2 regions of the Virgibacillus kekensis genome follow, and region 2 is predicted to be linked to the other one. Evidence: predicted binding sites of a transcription regulator. Region 2 holds the regulator's gene; the other holds the start of a gene.
What was found. The regulator LexA, encoded in region 2, represses DNA repair genes until DNA is damaged. The targets are predictions, from matches to a motif close to CGAACATATGTTCG.
Positions count from the first base shown of each region.

Region 1: a site for LexA is predicted at 7,381-7,394, ahead of ACFO3D_RS10965 (DNA polymerase IV). Genes of this name have one in related genera too.

Region 1 covers NZ_JBHSFU010000006.1:7,581-16,731, reverse strand. The annotation lists gene rnz (ribonuclease Z) at 1-300, opposite strand, end outside; gene namA (NADPH dehydrogenase NamA) at 301-1,317, opposite strand; gene ACFO3D_RS10990 (glycerophosphodiester phosphodiesterase) at 1,339-2,076, opposite strand; gene ACFO3D_RS10985 (M20/M25/M40 family metallo-hydrolase) at 2,145-3,779, shown strand; gene ACFO3D_RS10980 (MBL fold metallo-hydrolase) at 3,858-4,820, shown strand; gene ACFO3D_RS10975 (SDR family NAD(P)-dependent oxidoreductase) at 4,810-5,604, shown strand; gene ACFO3D_RS10970 (carboxymuconolactone decarboxylase family protein) at 5,673-6,038, opposite strand; gene ACFO3D_RS10965 (DNA polymerase IV) at 6,106-7,359, opposite strand; gene ACFO3D_RS10960 (aldo/keto reductase) at 7,526-8,446, opposite strand; gene ACFO3D_RS10955 (NUDIX hydrolase) at 8,577-9,119, shown strand.
Region 2 covers NZ_JBHSFU010000003.1:358,966-368,116, forward strand. The annotation lists gene ACFO3D_RS03190 (DUF5776 domain-containing protein) at 29-394, shown strand; gene ACFO3D_RS03195 (hypothetical protein) at 772-987, opposite strand; gene ACFO3D_RS03200 (YjcZ family sporulation protein) at 1,443-1,556, shown strand; gene lexA (transcriptional repressor LexA) at 2,412-3,035, opposite strand; gene ACFO3D_RS03210 (YneB family resolvase-like protein) at 3,323-3,961, shown strand; gene ACFO3D_RS03215 (DUF896 domain-containing protein) at 4,111-4,344, shown strand; gene tkt (transketolase) at 4,438-6,438, shown strand; gene sirA (sporulation inhibitor of replication protein SirA) at 6,734-7,195, shown strand; gene ACFO3D_RS03230 (YneF family protein) at 7,240-7,461, shown strand; gene ACFO3D_RS03235 (cytochrome c biogenesis CcdA family protein) at 7,663-8,367, shown strand; gene ACFO3D_RS03240 (Na(+)/H(+) antiporter subunit B) at 8,453-8,878, shown strand; gene ACFO3D_RS03245 (response regulator) at 8,901-9,151, shown strand, end outside.

The DNA.
Region 1 (9,151 bases), on a different contig from region 2:
GATATATTCCTTGATTCCATTGGGACCATATACCGTTAAGAGGTCATCTCCACCTTGGAATGACCTGCTGCTTAACAGACCTGGAAGGCCAAAAATATGGTCTCCATGGAGATGGGTGATGAATATCCGATTGATTTTCCTTGGTTTAAGTGATGTATTCAGGATTTGGTGCTGTGTTGCTTCCCCGCAGTCAAACAACCAGATACTGTTTTGTTCCTGGAGCAGGGTGAGAGCCAAGGCGGATACGTTCCGGTCTTTGGATGGAACACCAGAACCTGTTCCAAGAAAATGCAGTTCCATTTAGTTCCATCCCCGTTCATACTGTTTTGGAGCTTCCGGTGAATATCCGAGTTCCTCGGCTGCAGCTTTTGCCCAGTATGGATTCCGCAGTAGGGAACGGCCGATAAATACAAGGTCCGCTCGGTCGTTCTGCAATATTTCCTCCGCCTGGATTCCACTAGTTATAAGTCCAACTGCACCGGTAGAAATGGATGCTTTATGTTTAATTGCTTCACAACGCTTAACCTGGTAACCAGGGTATGGATTAATGGACGCTGGTACGACGCCACCGGAACTGCAATCAATTAAATCGACCCCTTGATGATTCAATTGCTCCGCGAAATAAATCATATCTTCCAGCGAATTACCCGCTTCACTGTATTCATCCGTGGAAATTCGGACGAATAAAGGTCCATCCCATACGGTTTGAATAGTATCAATTATTTGTGAAAGAAAACGATAACGATTTTCACGACTACCACCATATTCATCGGAACGTTTATTGGTTAGCGGCGAGAGAAACTGATTAATGAGATAGCCATGGGCTGCATGAATTTCAATAATATCAAAGCCGGACTCTTTAGATCTACGTGCAGCGTCTTTAAACGCTACAATTGTCCGTTTAATATCCTCAGAAGACATTTCTTCAGGAGTATCGGATGATTCATTAAAAGGAATGGCGCTGGGTGCGTAAATTTTTGAATCCAGCCGTGCTTTTCGTCCGGCATGAGCAAGCTGAATTGCTGTAGCAGACCCGTAGCTGTGAAGCTCTCTATTCAGCTCCTTAAGTCCGGAAGTATGTTCGTCCTCCCATATTCCCAGGTCTTCAGGTGAAATACGACCTTCAGGAAGGACAGCGGTTGCTTCGGTCATTACCAGACCGGTCTGGCCTACTGCTCTTGATACATAATGCGTAAAATGAAAAGGAGTAAGCTTTCCGTCCTGGGCTGTACAGGAATACATACACATCGGTGACATAGTGATCCGATTTTTAAGTGTAACGTTTTTAAAGTTAATCGGTTCGAACAGTTTTGGCATTTTTAAATCCTCCTATATTTTTCAATGGCTTTGGTTGAACTTATCTCGATAGTCAAGTGCAAGGTGTGGTACGTCGGTAAAAATACCGTCACAGTCCAGGCTAAAGCAAGTTCCCATCTGTCTTGTTCGGTTGATGGTATAGACACGCACCGACATCTTTTCTTGGTGACACTGATTAACAAGAAGGTTATTCAGTAACCGGTATTTAATATGTACGGCATTGGCCCCTAGAGTTCGGGCATGCTGCACGAGATTCCGGTTTCGTCTGGACGTAAGTAAGGCTACCCCAATGTCCTGGTTAGCGTGCTTCAGACGCTGCACACTTCTTGGATTAAAGGTTGACAGTATGGTACGATTTAGTAATCGATAGTGCGAAACCTGTTCATACACAATCTGTTCCAGATTCTCATAATCTATTTTATTATTTTTTAGCTCAATATTTAAGTTTAACGGTTTATCTTTTACCCATTCGAGAAATTCCATTAAGGAAAGCACCCTGGAATCCTTGAAACGGGAAGCAAACCAGGACCCGGCGTCAAGCTGCTGTAATTGGGCAAATGAATAGTCCTTTATGTAGCCTGTACCATTAGTCGTACGGTTAACACGCTCGTCATGCATCAGCACCGGAATATTGTCCCGTGTCAAATGGACATCTGTCTCAATGCCTTCTGCTCCCGCGCGATATGCAAGTTCAAAGGCTGACATGGTATTTTCGGGAGCAACCGCGCTCGCACCGCGATGTGCAATTATTTTAGTCAATACGCTCACCTCAAGTTAGATTGTGTTTGATTTCCGGGTATAAGTCAATTCAAATGGGAGGGGATTAGATGAATAATTGGCAAACGAAGGAACAACTGACAGATCTCTTGTGCTCACTTGTTAATCACCAGAGCATAACAGGAAGTACCGCTGAGATTGCGCTTGCGGAATATCTGGAACATTTGCTGCAGCAGAATCCTTATTACCAGGAAAACCCGGATCATTTAAAGCTTCATCCGCTTGAAGACGGGAGACGGCTGCTGACAGCTCTCGTAAAGGGGAAGGATACATCTGAAACAGTGATATTACTGAGCCACTTTGATGTGGTCGGGATTGAGGATTATGGGTCACTGGAAAATCTTGCTTTCCATCCTAGGGAACTAACCCGGGAAATGGAGAAAATAAAAGATGAATTACCGGATACAGTCAAGGAAGATATTAATTCTGATTCAGGTGAGTGGCTATTCGGACGCGGTTCTATGGACATGAAGGCAGGTCTTGCCCTGCATTTTTGCATGCTCGAGAAAGCGATTAATGGTGATTTCGACGGAAATATTCTTTTGTTAACGGTTCCTGATGAGGAAGTTAATTCCCAGGGTATGTTGGCAGCATTGCCCGTTTTGGAAAAATTAAAAGAAGAAGAGAACCTGACCTATAATGCTTGTTTGAACGGCGAGCCAATGTTCAGTAAATACCCTGGGGATCCCGCATATTATGTTTATGCTGGCTCGATTGGAAAAGTTCTGCCCGGATTCTATTGTTATGGAAAAGGGTCACATGTCGGTGAACCTTTTGCCGGGATCAATCCTAATCTGATGACCAGCTTTTTATCCCAGCAGCTTGAACTCAGTGAGGACTTTATCGAAAAGATTGATGGAGAAGTGACACCACCACCTGTCAGTCTTATGCAACGCGACCTGAAAGAGGAATATTCTGTCCAGACACCTCAGGCCGCAATATCCATGTACAATGTATTATATTTGAAGCAAACGTTTAAGGAGATCAATGAAAAACTTTTGAACGGCGCATGTACTGCCGCTAAAGAAATCGAGAAATATATTAACGAAAAAGCGGCTAGATTTGGAGAGGTATCTGACGAATTTTCCATGCCGTCCGCAAAAGTAAATGTCATGATGTACGAAGAATTATACGAGGAAGCGACAAAACGATATGGCGAGAAGGAAATTACAAGGCGGCAGAATCTGCTGGTCAGTCAGCGGGATAAAGGGGACCGTGATTTTTCCACCTTGCTTGTTCAGGAATTGGCAGCCATGTGTAAGGATTTGGCGCCATTGATTGTTCTTTTTTACAGTCCACCGTTTTATCCGGCAGTTTCATCTAACGATGATCCATATATCACCGAGGTAATGGACTATGTAAAAACTTACACCAAAAATAATTATCAGCTTAACCTGACAGTGGCAGAGTACTTCACCGGGCTTTCGGACTTAAGCTTTCTTGGACCAGTATCATCCAAAAGCAGACTAAATCAGCTGACAACTAATATGCCGCTGCAGAATAATGGGTTTGTATTCCCTGAAGATATTATGGAGAGGCTTACTATGCCCATTCTCAATGTTGGTCCGCTTGGAAAGGACCCGCATCAGTGGACAGAACGCATTGAATTGACATACAGCTTTGACCATTTACCATCTATACTGACAGAAACGATTCATCAGTTATTTGCGAAAATAGACAGTTAGTATGTGACTTTTTTTGATAAAAGGGATACAATAAAAGAAATAACTGAATCGTCATTCATTTCAGGGGGATTCGAACTAATGAAGTTACTTGATAAAACAATCAGTCAAATGACGATGCCCACACCATTTCCTGTGGGGGACGTTCATGTATATCTATTAAAAGGGGATACGTTGTCCCTTGTGGATGCTGGTGTAAAAACCAAGGAGGCCTGGGAGGCTCTGACAATCCAATTAAACGAGCTTGGCTATGGTCCTGAAGATATCGAGCAGGTTATCTTGACACACCATCATCCGGATCATATGGGACTTGTTGATAAGTTTCCTCGATTAAAGGATATAGTCGCACATCAGGATGTAGATTTGTGGCTGCGCCGGGATCCGGTTTACTTTGAGCATTACGAGCAATTTTTTTATGAATTTTTCCTGCAGTGCGGTATCCCGTCCGAATTTCTTGCTGAATTGAATAAATTAAAGACACCGCTTAAGTATATCGGAGAAGGGCACCTTACCGGGATAATTCAGGAAGGGCATACCCTTCCAGGCCATGAGGAATGGCGTGTTATTGAAACAGCAGGACATGCACAGAGCCATTTGTCATTCCTGCGCGAACAGGATGGTGCTTTCATTGGTGGTGATCATCTGCTTGAGCATATCTCGCCGAACCCGCTTCTTGAGCCACCAAGGATCGGCGAAACCAGTCGTTCCAAGCCAATGCTGCAGTACCGTAAAAACCTATTGAAGTGCCTGGATCTTGATATCCGGAAAGTTTTTCCTGGGCATGGGAAGATTTTTACGGATACAGCGGGAATGATACCGGTCCGTCTGGAGAAGCAGGAACAGCGGGCCGGTAAAGTACATAGCTTACTTGAGGCAAAGCCACAGACAGTTTTTGAACTTTGCCGGCAGATTTTTCCAAGGCAGTATGAAAAACAGTTGGATCTCACCATCTCCGAAACAGTGGGACAGCTTGATTTTCTGGAGGATGAGAATCGAGTGGAAAAAACACTTCGGGACGGTGTTTTTTACTATCATGCAAAATAGAATCAGAGGCAAAAAAATTATTATCACCGGGGCGTCTTCCGGTATAGGGGAAAGGCTGGCATGGTATATCGCCAAAAATGGCGGGGTGCCGATCATGATTGCCCGTTCAATTGATAAACTAGAACAGAATCAACGCGAAATCGAGCAAGCTTTTGGCATGAAAAGCCATGTCTATCAAGCTGATTTATTGAATGAACAGGAGCTGAAAACGGTTATAGGCAGGATTTTGGATGAACATCCTCCAATCCATGGTTTAATTAATAACGCAGGATCAGGCGTTTTTGAGTATGTGGAGGATATGGAGTGGGAAGATGTTACGCGGATGTTCCAGCTTAATGTGCTGGCGCTGGTACAAGGAACGAAGTTAGTCCTGCCGCATTTTAAAGGAAACAGGGAAGGACACATTGTTAATATTGCCTCAATGGCCGGTAAAATTGCCACGCCCAAATCCGCTGTGTATGCCTCAACGAAACATGCTGTTCTGGGGTTTACCAACGCGCTCCGGCTGGAAGCTGCTCCACATAATATACATATTACAGCCGTCAATCTTGGACCAGTGCGGACGAATTTTTTTGCTGTGGCTGATCCTGGTGGCAGCTATCAGCAAAGTGTTGAGCGGTATATGCTTGATCCGGATAAAGTGGCTGAAAAGGTAGCTGACAGCCTATTTACGCCAAAACGGGAGATTAATATGCCATGGTGGATGGAGGCAGCCACCAAAATTTATCATCTTTCTCCGCGTTTGTTGGAAAAGATGATGAAAGGTCAATTTAACAAAAAATAATTTACGTAGAGTAGTTGTGAAGCGGAGTTTAAAAAGCCACCTGATTTTAGGTGGCTTTTCTAATGTTCCTATTGGGTTAATTGATTCAGTTCGTCAATTGATTCCTGAACAAGGGTTACAGCCTGGCTCATTGCTGCTCCACCACCAAATGCTGCTGTAACACCCACAGCTTCCAGGATTTCCTGCTCGGAACACCCTTGGTCGAGACAACCTTTTACATGATAGATAATACAATATTCATCTTGTGCATACAGGCTTATCCCCAGGGCAATCAGTTGTTTCTCCCGTTTGGATAACTCCCCCTCTTCAAAGCATTCTTCCGTAAAAGCATTATACTGTTCCGATAATCTTGGCATTTTCCTGTTGAATAGTCCCAGTCCTTCTTTGTAGTGAAGCAATGCAGCCTCCGTTGAATTTCTTGCCTCTGTTTCCATATAAATTCAGCTCCATTCCTGTTGAGTATAATCAGGGCTTAGTATGAGCCAAATAGTATATAAATAATCAAGCATAATGGCCACCAATTTTTTTACTTCGGCCGATGGTCACGCCATCCTCCGTGTAACTGGTGGCACGGAGGATGGCGGTAGACCCATACGTGTCACGGATAGAATCCATTACATAACCGATGTCCTTTTTCTTTGGTTTATCATCGAACAGGTCAAGCTGGGTTTCACCGTTCTCATACAGGTTATCCAGACTGACAGACACATGTCGGATATCGCTCTGTCCGTCGTAAAATTCATGGAACAGCTGCATACTGACTGCATAAATATCCATGGTTATGTTGGTCGGAAGCGCAACCGACCGTGAGCGGCTGAATCCTCCGCCGCCGGTCACCTTGGAATAAGCGATACCGAGATGGATTGTTCGTCCGGCTTTCCCGGCTGTTCGGGCCCTGCGGCATACCTCTTCACAGAGATCGAGAATACAGGCGGCAGTTTCCTCCCCAGAATAATCGCGCAACAGGGCAATCCCATGTCCAAATCCCTTCTGTTCGGACTTGGTGAAATTACCAAGCACCGGACTGAGGTCAACTCCCCATGAATGCCAGTACAGTTGCTCTCCCATGATGCCAAACCGCTTTTTTAGCTGCTTTAACGGAAATCTAGCGAGCTGTCCGAGGGTCACAATTCCCATCCGGTTTAAATTGTTTTGCATTCTTCGGCCAACCCCCCAAATATCCTGTACGGGGAATGGCCACAGTTTTTCTTCTACATCCTCATATCTGCATTCGGCTATACCGACCTTTTTGGCGTGCAGGTCCATTACTACTTTGGCCAGAAATTTATTATCACCGATTCCAATTGAACAAGTTATTCCAAAGTTTTCCATAATATCCTGTTTAATCAGTCTAGCTACATGCCAACGGCTACCGAATAAGCGTTCCAGTCCGTTTACTGTTACCCAAACTTCATCCACTGAATACTGGTGAATCGCTTCTTTTGGCACATACTGATTGATCAGTCTGGTGATTTCCATCGATACCTGAAGATAGTCAGCCATATGGGCAGGAACTACAACAATCTCCGGGTCATCGGGCAATTCAAAAAAACGGCTGACATTACTGATTCCGTGTTTCTTTTTCAGAGTGGGGGAGGCCGCCAGCACGATACTTCCCCGTCGTTCAGGGTCACCGACGACAGCCAGCTGAACAGTCATTGGATCGTATCCAAGTTTAACCGCTTCTACACTTGCATAGAATGATCGCATATCGATACAAAGAACATCGTTGCGGGGGTAATCGTTGTAATCCATTACAAATTACACCTCTCAATAGGAACGTTTGTTCTCATTATATGCTAATCAGCGAATTATAATCAATGGAAATATATGTGTTCATCCGTCTACTGGGGGAAGTGAAAGCCAAATCCCTTGATAGACAAAGAAAGGGGGGTGAAAAATATTGCCTCCCTGTCATCCATTATCGGTGTTTCTCGTATTTATTTGCTTTGGTAATCCCTTTAAGCGTCTGGTACACTTCGTCAGAAAGGGCATTAGTAAAATTAGCGCTGGTATTTTCAATAACCTGTTCCGGCGAACTGGCACCGAAAACAGCGCTTGTGACTGCCGGATGTTTCAGTACATACTTAAGTGCGACGGTGTTAAGTGACTCTTCCAGTTCGAGTTTTTCCGTTAAGAGCCGGTGGACAGAGGCTAATTCCTCATGCGAATAATCCAGAAAACCATCAGCCCCTTTTTTCGCAATTTGCTCAGCAGCATTGTTGCTTAACATCCCTTTGGCAAGAGGGCCACGTGCCAATACACTGATGTTATTTTCCTTGAGCAAATCAAGAACTTCCTCTTCAGGACGGCGGTCGAGCAGGCTGTATTGCATCATCACACCATCGATATTGGAACGCTTCACATATTCACGGATGACATTTGGGCGAATGGACGAAATACCATACGCGCGAATCAGTCCCTCTTTTTTAAGATCCTCAAAGGCACCAATTGACTCATCGATCGGATCATCAATTGTTCCGCCGTGAAGCATGTAAAAGTCGATATAGTCGGTCTGCAGCCGGTGCAAACTCGCCTTGATTCCTTCTTTAATGTGTTTCTCTGATGGGTCCCAGAACCAGTCTTTTTTATCCTTATCAAAATGATTGCCGACTTTTGACGTTAAAACAACCTGGTTACGGCGTCCTTTCAGGGCTTCCCCGACGATTTCCTCATTAGCGCCAAACTCATATAAATCGGCAGTATCCAGGTGATTAACACCCATATCAATTGCCTGATCAATAATAGTCGTGGCAGCTTTATTATCTGCGCCAAGCGACATACAGCCAAGCGTCAATTCTGAGATGGAAATATCTGAATTCCCAAGTTGATTCTTTTTCATCTGTAATCGACCTCCATTTAATCTGTCCCTCTGTTAATTGTACGGATATTCTTCCATGTATTACAACTGATTCGCGTATGCTAGAATAGATTTCATATACGACTATTCTAGAAAAGGCAGGGTAAAATGTATGAAGAAATTTGAGGAGAAAACGATCCATACAGAAAAAATATATGATGGGAAAGTAGTGAACCTGCAGGTCGACGATGTCACACTGCCGAATGGAAAGACGTCAAAAAGGGAATTGATCAAACATCCCGGCGCTGTAGCCGTTATTGCAATTACGGAAGATAAAAAAATACTGTTTGTTGAGCAGTACCGTAAGCCGCTCGAAAAATCACTAGTGGAGATTCCTGCAGGAAAACTTGAGCCGGGGGAAGGACCAGAAACCACCGCATACCGTGAACTGGAGGAGGAAACAGGTTATACTGCGAACTCCATGGAATTCGTAACTTCATTTTATACCTCGCCTGGATTTGCTGATGAGCTTATGTATCTGTATATAACAGAAGACATAGAGCCCCTTAAGGAAACGGTTGCTGGGGATGACGATGAATTTGTGGAGCTGCTGGAGCTTACACTTGAAGAAGCAAAACAGTATGTGCAGGACCAGCGGATCCACGATGCGAAAACAAACTATGCGGTTCTATATTTAGCTAGTAAGCAAACATAAAGTATCTAACCTAATGTTATTTTTATAAGCTC
Region 2 (9,151 bases):
CAATCTTCATATTTGCCGGGAAACGACGATGACAGCAGTACTGACAGAAAACGGATTTATGACCAATGATGCATACTTCCAACTCATTTTCGGTTCCAAGCAGGAGGAATATGTATATGAAATCGCTAGGGTCCATGCCAAAGCAATCACCAGATACTTTGGCATATCCTATGAGGAACCAGTCGACTCCCAGAAGTATGTAGAGGTTATTGTTGATTCCCTTTGGACTTACAATTCTGCTAACTGGGATGATCACGCTGTAGTCGTCCATAAGGGAGAGGTATTCACCGTTATCAAAGATAAGTTCTACGTGGACGGCGGATATATGTACCAGATCAAGAGCGGTCTCTATATCACTGCCAATCCGAACTACGTGAGAGCTTATACTAAATAAAATAAGGCCCCTATAAAAAGGCCCATGAGCAATAGGAGTTTACAGCTACAAGCATAGTATGAACAACTAAGTCCGCAATATACAAAAAAGACCTCATAAAGAGGTCAATGTACGTCAGGTAGGGTTGTCGACCCCTATACAGGTATATGCACTAAAGATATAAAGATATACCAAAAAAAGGAGGCCCCTGGATAAGGGGGCCAGACCATGGAGGTAAATCTTGCTGTACGTTAAGTATGTGCCGATAAACTAATGAATATGCACAAAAAAAGACCCCTGCCATATCGGTAGGGGTTAATAAAGAGAAGAGTATATCATTTGGCTTCACGTCTAAAAGTATCTGTAAATTAAATTGAATTTATACAAGAATCCTCAGCTTAATTGGCAGGAACATTCTTCACTATTCTATATTTATCCCATCTTTGTTCTACTAGCCCTTTTTGAATTAAGTTATGTATATTTTCTCGGACTAGCTCATCTTTATTAACTTCCTCAACTTTAACCGGGCGTGGATAGTGCTTTTCCAGTTCAAGCAATATACTTACTTCAACAAGGTTAAGTTCATTCCTGTTTGCAGCTTCTAAAATGTTCATTCTTCTCTACTCCTTTAAACTTTTAAGAGTGTACCATATAAATTTTCTATATTAAAATTATGGAATCCATTTTACAGTATACCCGATTTGTTTAGCACTTTAACGTAAAAAAGACCTCTTACAAAGAGGTCAAAAAGTTAACCTTTCCTACTAGTGCATTATTCAAAAGATAAAAAGATGGTTGGACATGTGTTCTTTTTAATTAGCATATTTTTCAAGTCACTTATTTTAAATTTTAAACCCTACAAATGGGATGACTAGAGGGATGAATTAAATTTTATGTGGTTCTATTTGCATTACGAAGAAATTACTAATAAGGAAGGAGAAATGAAAAACGTTGAGTGGTTAAATTCGAAAGGCTTAAGCCTGTTTTGGTTTTCATCAGGCATACATAACAAACTATGTCCGCTATAAAACATACAATACTGTACAAAGGGAAAAGGAGGTGGAATTGAATGAGTCACGGAGGCATTTTTGATGACAATGGTTTCGTACTGCTTGTAGTTCTGTTTATCCTCCTGATTATTGTAGGATCCAATTTTCAGAAGGGTGGCTATGGTGGCTACTAAACCCAAGAAGGAATTGCCCCAACCTGAATAGCCCATAATTGTTCAAAAACCTCCCCTTTCCTCCGCCTTAATTGGTGGGGGCTTTTTTTTATGGACCAAACATATAATCTCCCAGCCACGCAATGAAAATGATTGCCAAAATGTAACTGCTAGATTAGACTTAACAGTTTTTGCTTGATAGAATTGAACACTTTTTCACCACTAACCCTTCCAACCATGAAGGAAAATTATTTAGGAGAAATGGAACCTGTAACTGAAACTTCATGGATAGTGTTCTTTTACCATTTTAGAGAGAGGCATATTTAGTGGAGTATTATTATTTGGTTTTGCAGAAATAGTTAATCTACTAGATAAATCACGTTCCTCATCAGATCGCGCATCCCGGGCAATCGAAGAAATGAGAGCGCATTTTGTCCCTACTATTAGTAAAACTGAACCAGAAAAGCAAAAGGAACCAGTCCCTGTGAGTAAGGCCGAGGCTATTGAACAAGAAATCGAGGAAATCAGAAACAACCCTAGGTATAGTAATGATATGAAAAATGCCATGATCGCTACAGTTAAGCAAAGAGAAGGAATAAAGTAAGGGGATGTAAAGGAGGGTGAGATGGTCACCCTCAGAACACCCCACAAACACCCCAACAATAATGATAATGGATTATTTTATTTGATAACTGAAAAATAACTTCCTTATTATACAGCGGTTTTTGATTTACGTTTGATAACGCTTGAAACCATAGTATAGAATTAGAACTACCATTCACCCTTGGGAAAGAGAACAATACCTGTCCACTTATTAATAGGAATCAAAAAAGACTTCCGTCACTATATGATGGAAGTCTTTTATTATGGATTTTATTAATGAATTGTACGAAACAAACCAATCACTTTTCCCAGAATGGTAACATTCGGATAGATGAGCGGCTCCATCGTAGCATTCTCCGGTTGCAGACGGATATGGTCTTTCTCCTTAAAGAAACGCTTAACGGTTGCTTCATCTTCATCAGTCATTGCTACGACGATATCACCGTTCTGTGCAGTGTTCTGTTGCTTAACAATTACCATGTCCCCATCCAGAATTCCTGCCTCTATCATACTTTCACCTTCAATGATCAGGACAAACAAATTATCATCTGGCCCGGCACTCGATTTTGGTAACGGAACAAATTCCTCTATATTTTCAACGGCAGTAATCGGTATACCAGCAGTAACTTTACCTATGACAGGAGCGTATCTTGCTTCCTCTTTTGGAATATGGCTTTCTCCTGAAAGGTCCAGCACCTCGATAGCCCTAGGCTTGGTAGGATCCCTGCGAATATATCCCTTACTCTCAAGCCGGGCTAGATGGCCATGTACAGTAGAACTGGAGGCGAGGCCAACAGCTTCTGCTATCTCTCTTACCGAAGGCGGATACCCCTTTTGATTAACCTCATCTTTAATATATTCAAGTATTGCTTCCTGCCGTTTAGAAAGTTTATTCATCTATCAAACACCTCGCGCATAGGATTTATTATTAATGATAGTTTACCATTTACAGGTAGTAAAAGCAAACATTCGTTCGAGAAAACTGTTGACAGGACCATATGTTCGTATATAATAGTAAGTAACAGAAATCGAACAGGGGTTCTTATAATTTAGGGAGGACTGATTTATATGTTTGAAAAAATTACTAAAACGGACGTTTTCTACTTAGTTGCTTTCGCACTGGCGCTTGCATTTTTATATTTTTCCATGGTAACCAGTGCATAAAAGATTGAGGAGCGGTATAAATGAACGCAGTCATATATTGCCGGGTAAGTACCGACAAAAAAGAGCAGGAGACATCATTATCAAGGCAGTATGAGGAATTGAATGCACTCGCTGCTAGACATAATATTACGGTAGTTGACTGTATCCAGGAACAGGAAAGTGGATATGACATTGACAGAGATGGTATTTTCCGGATGCTAGAACATTTTACTGAAAAAAGAGCAGATTGCCTGCTTATCCAGGATGAAACCAGGCTCGGTAGGGGAAATACAAAAATAGCATTGTTTCATCAGCTCCAAAAATTAAATGTAAAAATTTATACAGTGCTTGAGGACGGAGAACTGGAAATGTCTGAATCGGATTCGATGGTTTTGCAGATTGTGGGGATTGTTGAGGAATATCAACGTAAAATTCATAATACAAAAATTAAGCGAGGCATGAGGAAAGCAATGGATAGAGGGTATGACCCCAGTGTAAATCTTTCTAATCGCGGACAAGCACCAGGCAGGGGTCGGAAAGATTTTCCGATTGAAGAGGTTATACGAATGAGACAAAATAAAATGACGTTTGAAGAGATAGCAAAGACACTGAACGGGCTGGGATACAATATTTCAAAGGCTACAATTCATCGCAGATATCGGGAATTCCGTAATACTTGAAACAAAATCCGAGGAAGAGTAATATTAAAAAGCAAGAACAGTATGCTGTTCTTGCTTTTTTCTATTAGGAACTGAAAAGTATATTTATCTGACTCTGTGCAATAAAAAGGTTTGAGACCTTGCTTAAAAGGTATCCGGGAGGTATTTTAATGATTTCCAAAGAGAAGCTGGAAAGGATAAATCAGTTGGCTAAAAAAGCTAAAAATGATGGTCTTGATGAAAAAGAAAAAGAAGAACAAAAAGAATTGCGAAAACAGTACCTTCAGAATGTCCGTAAATCTTTTAAAAATCAGTTTAAATCCATGACAGTTATGGACCGTGAAGGTAATGATGTTACCCCTAAGAAAGTGCGGGACCTACAAGATCGCAATAAGAAACACTAATTAAACGTTTTCGGTTATTGCTTGTGACAGTTAGCGTTTCATTATAGAATATAAAAGGATATTATCAACTTTTAGCTCGAAAGGAGAATAATTTTGTCTCAGAAAATCGAAGAACTATCTGTAAATACAATCCGAACATTGGCTATTGATGCAATTGAAAATGCAAACTCAGGCCACCCAGGTCTGCCAATGGGGGCAGCACCAATGGCTTACACGCTATGGACGGATTTCATGAATCATAATCCTAAAAACTCAAAATGGTTTAATCGTGACCGTTTTGTATTATCTGCAGGTCATGGTTCCATGCTGCTGTATGGTTTGCTGCATCTATCAGGATACGATGTAACAATAGATGATCTTAAAAACTTCCGGCAGTGGGATTCCAGAACACCTGGTCACCCGGAGGTACACCACACAGATGGGGTGGAAGCAACAACTGGTCCACTTGGACAAGGTTTAGCAATGTCTGTAGGTATGGCGATGGCTGAAGCACACCTGGCAGCAAAATATAACCAGGATAACCTTCCAATAATCGATCACCATACATATGCCCTTGTCAGTGACGGGGATCTTATGGAAGGAATTTCTCATGAATCGGCTTCACTAGCGGGACATCTTGGTCTCGGCAAGCTGATTGCATTGTATGATTCAAATGATATTTCTCTTGATGGTGAATTAAACCGGGCTTTTTCCGATAATACGGAAGAGCGGTTTAAAGCATACGGCTGGCAAGTTCTTCGCGTGGAAGACGGTAATGATCTTGATGAGATTAGAAAAGCAATAAGTCAGGCACAGGACAATACCGAGCAGCCAACGCTCATTGAAGTTAAAACAGTAATTGGATACGGTTCTCCAAATAAGTCTGCATCTGCTGCTTCACACGGTGCTCCTTTAGGATCAGATGAAGTGCAGCTGACAAAACAGCAATATAAATGGGAACATGAGGATTTTGAAGTTCCTGAAGAAGTTTACACAGATTTCGAACAGAAAATCGTGAAGTCAGGTAGCCATGCTGAAAAAGAATGGAATAAACTTTTTGAAACCTATAAAGAAAAGCACCCTGCTCTTGCTGGAGAATTGGAACTGGCAATCAAAGGTGAATTGCCAAAAGGCTGGGAAAAAGACCTGCCTGTTTATGAAGCGGGCAAGGATTCCAGCGCAACACGTGCTTCGTCCGGCGAAGTATTAAACTCAATTGCAAAATCAGTTCCATATTTCTTTGGCGGCAGTGCTGACTTGGCAGGCTCCAATAAGACAACTATAAAAAATGAAGATGATTTCTCCCGCAAGAATTATCAGGGCAGAAACATTTGGTTCGGTGTTCGTGAATTTGCTATGGCCGCTGCCATGAATGGAATGGCTCTTCATGGTGGAGTTAAGCCGTACGTTGGTACATTCTTTGTATTTAGCGACTACCTACGTCCTGCTGTACGCCTTTCAGCTATAATGAATGTACCGGTAACCTATGTATTTACCCATGACTCAATCGCAGTAGGGGAAGATGGTCCGACCCACGAACCAGTTGAGCAGTTAGCTTCCTTCCGTGCAATGCCTGGTTTATCAACTATTCGACCGGCAGATGGTAACGAGGTTCAGGCGGCATGGAGACTGGCAATGGAGTCAACAAACACACCGACAGCCCTTGTACTGACACGCCAGGGACTACCTACCCTTGAAGGAACTGCCGAACACGCCTACGAAGGTGTCAAAAAAGGCGCTTATGTTGTTAGCCCAGCGAGTAAAGAGACGCCTGATGCATTGCTGTTGGCAACAGGTTCAGAGGTTCAACTAGCTGTAAAAGCCCAAGAGGAACTTAAACAAAAGGGTATTGATGTTTCTGTTGTAAGTATGCCATCATGGGATCGCTTTAAGGAACAGAATGATGAATATAAAGAAAAAGTACTTCCTTCAGCAGTCAAAAAACGTCTGGCGATAGAAATGGCTTCCCCATTTGGTTGGGACCGTTATGTTGGCAGCGAAGGCGATATCCTTGCAATCGATAGATTTGGCGCTTCAGCCAATGGTGAAAAAGTCATGGAAGAATACGGTTTTACAGTGAATAATGTAGTAAAACACGTTGAAAAATTATTCTAGCAGACAGATGGCCCTTCTTATGAGGGTCATCTTTTTCTGTAAGCAGAGATTCTGTAGATAACTTCGGCATACCCCTAGTAAGGGCATGCCTTTTTGAGTTCCAAGCTTAGGTCTCCCTAAACTTCCTTCATACTATGCGCATTTAATCTTGTACGACACGGTCCACATCGTACGTCGCTGAACAATTGCTTACGCTTTATTTCCATTCGACAAAACTAGTGCTTATTTTCTTCGCAGTATGACAGATTTTTGTTGGGACTTACGTATAATGAAGAGTAAAAGAGGAGGGATTTTGTTGAATCATTACTCTATTTACTGGATCAAAGAAGAATTCGCACGTCATTTTTTCTATCGGGGCGACATAGTATACAGGTTTATCAAAGACTATCAGGTCAATGGACATAGAGGTGATCTTAAATCCCAATTTGATTACGTAACAAGAGAGTTTTCCTGTTCCGATATAATCACGCATATTAGAAAGAATAATACATGTTCCAAACTTAGCATGGAAGTTGAGGGTGATTTCCTTAAAATATGGAGCAAGAGGCGATATATTTCTTTACATATAGAAAAAAAACGTATAAACTTTCGTAGTGAAATAATACTTGACGCAGAAGAGACTTTATTTCCCACGTTGCGGTCTTTTCATCCGCATTTATTTGTAATGGGAGAAGACTCTACTAATTACGGTTGGATTTCTCCAGTTGGGCAGGAAGATGAGGATGAGATAAGACAAGCATTGTATTCCTTTCTTTGATTTACTATACTGGATGAGAGACAACATGAAGGAGGAAAGCTGTAATGGATGTCATCTGGGTTGTATTGATCGCTATATTGGCATTGATTATTGGTGTGGCTCTGGGATTTTTTATTGCCCGAAAGTATATGATGAACTACCTCAAAAAAAATCCGCCTATCAATGAGCAAATGCTTCGCACGTTGATGATGCAGATGGGTCAGAAACCATCGCAGAAGAAGATTAATCAAATGATGCGTGCAATGAATAATCAGGCCGATAAGTAAATAATATTTACATTAATTGACCAATACATTGTACAGCGCTCCTTGTTATGACTATTGAATAACAAGGGGTTTTTAATTACTGCAGAATTGTCTGCCTGTTCGCTTATATTCACTAAGGTTTCGTATATTTGTCATAATCTGAATAAGAGAACAGCCATGAATCTGTTAGAATGAAGGAAAGTGCTGTATAGGAGGATTACGATGTCTGAAATCAATATATTCCTTGCATTCGGTGCAGGGGTGCTTTCGTTTATTTCGCCGTGTGTATTGCCATTATATCCCGTTTTTCTTTCTTATATTACTGGAATGAGCGTTAACGAACTAAAAGATGATAACAAGAAACTTAATAAGAAAAGTATGCTACATACGATCTTCTTTCTTCTGGGGTTCTCAGTCATCTTTATTATAATGGGATATGGGACCTCGTTCGTTTCCGAGTTCCTGACTAATAACGATGATATTATCAGGCAGATAGGAGCCATTCTAATTGTATTTTTCGGTTTGGTAATTGTAGGGGTATTTAATTTTGAATTTCTCATGAAAGACAGGAAAATAGCCTTTAAAAATCGCCCTGCAGGTTATTTTGGATCTGCGGTAATTGGGCTGGCATTTTCACTGGGATGGACACCTTGTATGGGTCCTATACTTGCGATTGTGATCTCACTCGCAGCAACTGAACCAGATGTGGGAATGGTTATGATGATCAGTTATATTCTTGGGTTTTCAATACCGTTCTTCGTTCTTTCATTTTTTGTTGGGAAACTTTCATGGATTAAGCGCCACAGTGCTAAAATGGTGAAAATTGGTGGCTATATCATGATTTTTATGGGGGTTGCTTTATTTTTTGACTGGATGACTGACTTAACAGCTTTTCTTGCAAGCTGGTTTGGATTCCAGGGCTTTTAATCCGATTAAGTAGATTTTTTAGATAGTTTATATTACACTAACTCTACACCTGTTAAAACTTTACACGCACTAAAGGAGCTTTTATATGAACAAACCTAATGATCTCATCCTGCGAACTACCACATCGTTAATAGTGTTTATTCTACTGGGTTTCTCCATATATTTACTTTTTGCTGGTCATAGTAAACCAGGCGGGGGATTTGTTGGTGGACTCATGACAGCCTCAGCTATAGTTTTAATGTATATGGCATACGGCGCTGAAGTGCTCGAAAAGATCTTGCCAATTGATTATCGTTTGCTAATACCAGTTGGATTATTACTAGCACTTGGAACCGGGGTTGGTTCATTTGTCTTTACAGAACCTTTCCTGTCGCATACATATGAATACTTTCAAGTGCCCATTTTCGGCAAAATGGAGCTTGCTACTGCAATGTTATTTGACATTGGAGTTTATATTACTGTTCTGGGAGTTACAATCACAATCATTTTATCAATTGCAAATGATAGATAAATTTTAATAGGGGCGTGGGGGAATGGCGAGGATACTTATTGTTGATGATGCAAATTTCATGCGGGTAACTTTAGGGTCTATTGTTAAAAAGGCAAAACACGAGGTGGTAGGGGAAGCACAGAATGGGGCAGAAGCAGTTAAACTGTATAAAGAGCTGAACCCGGAACTTGTTACAATGGATATAACCATGCCTGTTATGAATGGAATTGATGCGATAAAAGAGATAATTGCAATTGATCCTGCTGCTACAATCGTGGTTTGTTCTGCGATGGG